DNA from 2 places in the Mesobacillus sp. QJM3NY_10 genome. Region 1 is predicted to be linked to the other one. Evidence: a T-box and tRNA genes for the amino acid it is inferred to sense, from the RefSeq annotation. Region 1 holds a T-box; the other holds one or more tRNA genes.
The links. A T-box is a leader RNA that pairs with one kind of tRNA and senses whether it is charged. The one in region 1 lies ahead of proS (proline--tRNA ligase), so its partner is inferred to be a tRNA-Pro.

Region 1 (2,154 bases):
GCCCTACGCGGAAACACGCCTTCAGCTAATTGAAATGCTGACAAAGATTTCGGTTGGAGAAGGACTAACCACCGAAGAAGTGGTTTTTGTCAATAACCGAATCAGCTACCTGCTCGATTTAAGTATCACGGAAACAATGATGGAGCGGGAAAGGCTTGCAAACGAACAGAACAAAAGGAATCAAAAAATCATTACTGAACTGTCATCGCCAATCGTTCCGCTCGAAGAGGACATGGCCATCCTGCCATTGATCGGCGAGTTCGATTTTGAACGCAGCGACCATATCATGACCCATGTCATTCCAAAGATCAGCGAACTCAGAATCAAGAAACTGATCATCGACTTCTCTGGAATCGCCATGATCGATGCAGAAATAGCAGCTCGCATCTTCAATATCAATAAAGTCCTGAGGCTGATCGGAATTGAGACAATGCTGACAGGAATTCGCCCTGAACTTGCAGTCGATGTCATCAACACAGGAGTCGATTTCTCTAAATTGACCACTTATGGAACAGTACAGCAGGCAATTTTGGCTAATGCAAAATAAACATGATCACACAAGGCGGCAGTATAAAAACTGTCGATTTATTGCATGAATAATCAAAGGGAAGCCTTTCCATTGGAAAATTGCAGTTGGATAGTCTCCTTTTCATTAAATGATCACCAGTTGGGAGTTACTGCTGTCAGTGTGTTTAGAAGCATAAAGTACGTCCCTATGCTTCTAGTTGAATTCCTGATAGAAACTTGATATATTAATTTATAAATATGGAATCAATGATGTGATCAAGTAAATAGGGATTGTGAATCCAGAGAATATAGCCATGGCTGAAAGCTATATCACCCCTCCTTATTGAAACCTGCCACGGAGATGTTAGCGAAAAACTAACCGGGTCGTTCCGATACAAACTTTAGAGGACATTCATAATGAATGTCGAACTAAGGTGGTACCACGTCTATTAGCATAAAGACGTCCTTATTAAGGACTCTTTATGCTTTTTTATGTTTATATTTGATTTTTCAGGAGGAGAAGAACATGTCACAGCAAACAAATGATTTTACAAAATGGTATATTGATACGATTCAAAAAGCGGAATTATTTGATTACACCCCGGTTCGCGGCTGTATTGCTTTTAAGCCGGATGGTTATGAAATCTGGGAGCACATTCAGGCGGAAATGGACAAGCGGTTCAAGGAAACAGGCCACCGCAATGCTTATTTCCCGATGTTGATTCCGGAAAGCTTCTTCCAAAAGGAAAAGGACCATATTGAAGGCTTCTCGCCAGAACTTCCATGGGTTACGGAAGCTGCAGGAGAGGAATTAGAAGAACGTCTGGCATTGAGGCCAACTTCGGAAACGATGATTGGACATTTGTATTCTAATTGGATTAAAAGTTATCGCGACCTTCCAGTCCTGATTAATCAATGGGCAAATGTATTCCGCTGGGAAAAGAAAACTCTCCCATTCATCCGCACCTCTGAGTTTTTATGGCAGGAAGGTCACACGGCTCATGTCGACGAGGAAGATGCGCGCAAGGAAACGATGCAAATGTTGAATATCTATAAGGAAGTGGTCGAAGGTTTGCTCGCGATTCCAGTTTATGATGGCCAAAAAACACCGTCTGAACGATTTGCCGGTGCTGTTGACACCTATTCGATCGAAGCAATGATGAAGGATGGAAAAGCCGTCCAGGCAGGAACATCCCACTACCTGGGTACGAAGTTTGCGGAAGCATTCGATATTAAATACTTGAATAAAGAAAATAAACACACATTTGTGCATACAACATCCTGGGGTACCTCCACTCGTTTGATTGGTTCCGTCATCATGGTGCATGGGGACGAACAGGGTCTCGTACTGCCGCCAAGAATCGCGCCAACTCAAGTGGTTCTGATCCCAGTTGGCCCATGGAAAAAGAACCCGGCCATCATCGAGAAACTGGATGAAATCTTCGCCGCTTTAAAAGCAGAAGGCATTCGCGTTCGACTTGATGATTCCGATCAATCACCAGGATATAAATTCAATGAGTGGGAGTTAAAAGGTGTTCCTGTCCGTATTGAACTAGGTCCTCGAGATTTAGATCAAAATCAGGGGTTAATGAAGGCTCGGGATCTGGACGAGAAAATTTCTGTTCCATTGGAATCCATGGTCGAAAG
Region 2 (2,154 bases), 1.9 Mb from region 1:
ACCTTTTAATATGGCCCCTTGGTCAAGCGGTTAAGACACCGCCCTTTCACGGCGGTAACACGGGTTCGAATCCCGTAGGGGTCACCAAGATTTTTCGCGTTAGCGAAAATAATCATCCTTAACTTCGCGACAGCGAAAGTAACTATTATAATTCCATTTCTGGTCCCGTGGTGTAGCGGTTAACATGCCTGCCTGTCACGCAGGAGATCGCCGGTTCGATCCCGGTCGGGACCGCCATTTTATTGGGCTATAGCCAAGCGGTAAGGCATCGCACTTTGACTGCGACATGCGTTGGTTCGAATCCAGCTAGCCCAGCCATTTACGAGCCATTAGCTCAGTCGGTAGAGCATCTGACTTTTAATCAGAGGGTCGAAGGTTCGAGTCCTTCATGGCTCACCAAAGTTTTTTCGCGCCAGCGAAAATAACTTTCCTTAATTCTCGCTTCGGCGAATGAATATCCATATGCGGGTGTGGCGGAATTGGCAGACGCACCAGACTTAGGATCTGGCGCCGCAAGGCGTGGGGGTTCGACTCCCTTCACCCGCACCATTAATTGCCTGTTGATTAATGAACCTCAATTAGTTATTATATAACCCTGTCATGTTTTGCGGTCGTGGCGGAATGGCAGACGCGCTAGGTTGAGGGCCTAGTGGGGGCAACCCCGTGGAGGTTCAAGTCCTCTCGGCCGCACCAAAAAAAAGTTATTGACATCCTATATCGGGTGTGATAAGATTTAAAAGTTGCTATTAAAACTAATGCGCCCGTAGCTCAATTGGATAGAGCGTCTGACTACGGATCAGAAGGTTATGGGTTCGACTCCTTTCGGGCGCGCCATTATTTTTTCCTTAATAACGGGGAGTAGCTCAGCTTGGTAGAGCACTTGGTTTGGGACCAAGGGGTCGCAGGTTCGAATCCTGTCTTCCCGACCATTCAGCAATTCAACTTTATATGCGGGTGTAGTTTAGTGGTAAAACCTCAGCCTTCCAAGCTGATGATGAGAGTTCGATTCTCTTCACCCGCTCCAATTTCATTGCTCTTTGAAAACTAAACAAACAAGCGTCAACAAACAATAAATGATCATGACTTCTATTATAGAAGAACATGAGCCAACGTTTTAACTTTATGAGCTAACTCATAACTCTTTCTTGGAGAGTTTGATCCTGGCTCAGGACGAACGCTGGCGGCGTGCCTAATACATGCAAGTCGAGCGGATCTTCATTAGCTTGCTTTTGAAGATCAGCGGCGGACGGGTGAGTAACACGTGGGCAACCTGCCTGTAAGACTGGGATAACTTCGGGAAACCGGAGCTAATACCGGATAATCCTTTCCCTCACATGAGGGAAAGCTGAAAGACGGTTTCGGCTGTCACTTACAGATGGGCCCGCGGCGCATTAGCTAGTTGGTGAGGTAACGGCTCACCAAGGCAACGATGCGTAGCCGACCTGAGAGGGTGATCGGCCACACTGGGACTGAGACACGGCCCAGACTCCTACGGGAGGCAGCAGTAGGGAATCTTCCGCAATGGACGAAAGTCTGACGGAGCAACGCCGCGTGAACGATGAAGGCCTTCGGGTCGTAAAGTTCTGTTGTCAGGGAAGAACAAGTATCGGAGTAACTGCCGGTACCTTGACGGTACCTGACCAGAAAGCCACGGCTAACTACGTGCCAGCAGCCGCGGTAATACGTAGGTGGCAAGCGTTGTCCGGAATTATTGGGCGTAAAGCGCGCGCAGGCGGTTCCTTAAGTCTGATGTGAAAGCCCCCGGCTCAACCGGGGAGGGTCATTGGAAACTGGGGAACTTGAGTGCAGAAGAGGAGAGCGGAATTCCACGTGTAGCGGTGAAATGCGTAGAGATGTGGAGGAACACCAGTGGCGAAGGCGGCTCTCTGGTCTGTAACTGACGCTGAGGCGCGAAAGCGTGGGGAGCGAACAGGATTAGATACCCTGGTAGTCCACGCCGTAAACGATGAGTGCTAAGTGTTAGAGGGTTTCCGCCCTTTAGTGCTGCAGCAAACGCATTAAGCACTCCGCCTGGGGAGTACGGCCGCAAGGCTGAAACTCAAAGGAATTGACGGGGGCCCGCACAAGCGGTGGAGCATGTGGTTTAATTCGAAGCAACGCGAAGAACCTTACCAGGTCTTGACATCCTCTGAC

Region 2: it has a tRNA-Pro gene. The T-box ahead of proS (proline--tRNA ligase) is inferred to sense a tRNA for this amino acid. The anticodon was not compared.

Annotation. Positions count from the first base shown of each region.
Region 1 is NZ_CM149675.1:2,176,086-2,178,239, forward strand. Features, by position in the region: gene AC0VX7_RS10975 (STAS domain-containing protein) at 1-547, shown strand, start outside; T-box leader at 766-978, shown strand; gene proS (proline--tRNA ligase) at 1,034-2,154, shown strand, end outside.
Region 2 is NZ_CM149675.1:243,508-245,661, forward strand. Features, by position in the region: tRNA gene AC0VX7_RS01315 (tRNA-Glu) at 13-87, shown strand; tRNA gene AC0VX7_RS01320 (tRNA-Asp) at 162-237, shown strand; tRNA gene AC0VX7_RS01325 (tRNA-Gln) at 244-318, shown strand; tRNA gene AC0VX7_RS01330 (tRNA-Lys) at 324-399, shown strand; tRNA gene AC0VX7_RS01335 (tRNA-Leu) at 465-549, shown strand; tRNA gene AC0VX7_RS01340 (tRNA-Leu) at 608-693, shown strand; tRNA gene AC0VX7_RS01345 (tRNA-Arg) at 758-834, shown strand; tRNA gene AC0VX7_RS01350 (tRNA-Pro) at 853-929, shown strand; tRNA gene AC0VX7_RS01355 (tRNA-Gly) at 951-1,024, shown strand; rRNA gene AC0VX7_RS01360 (16S ribosomal RNA) at 1,143-2,154, shown strand, end outside.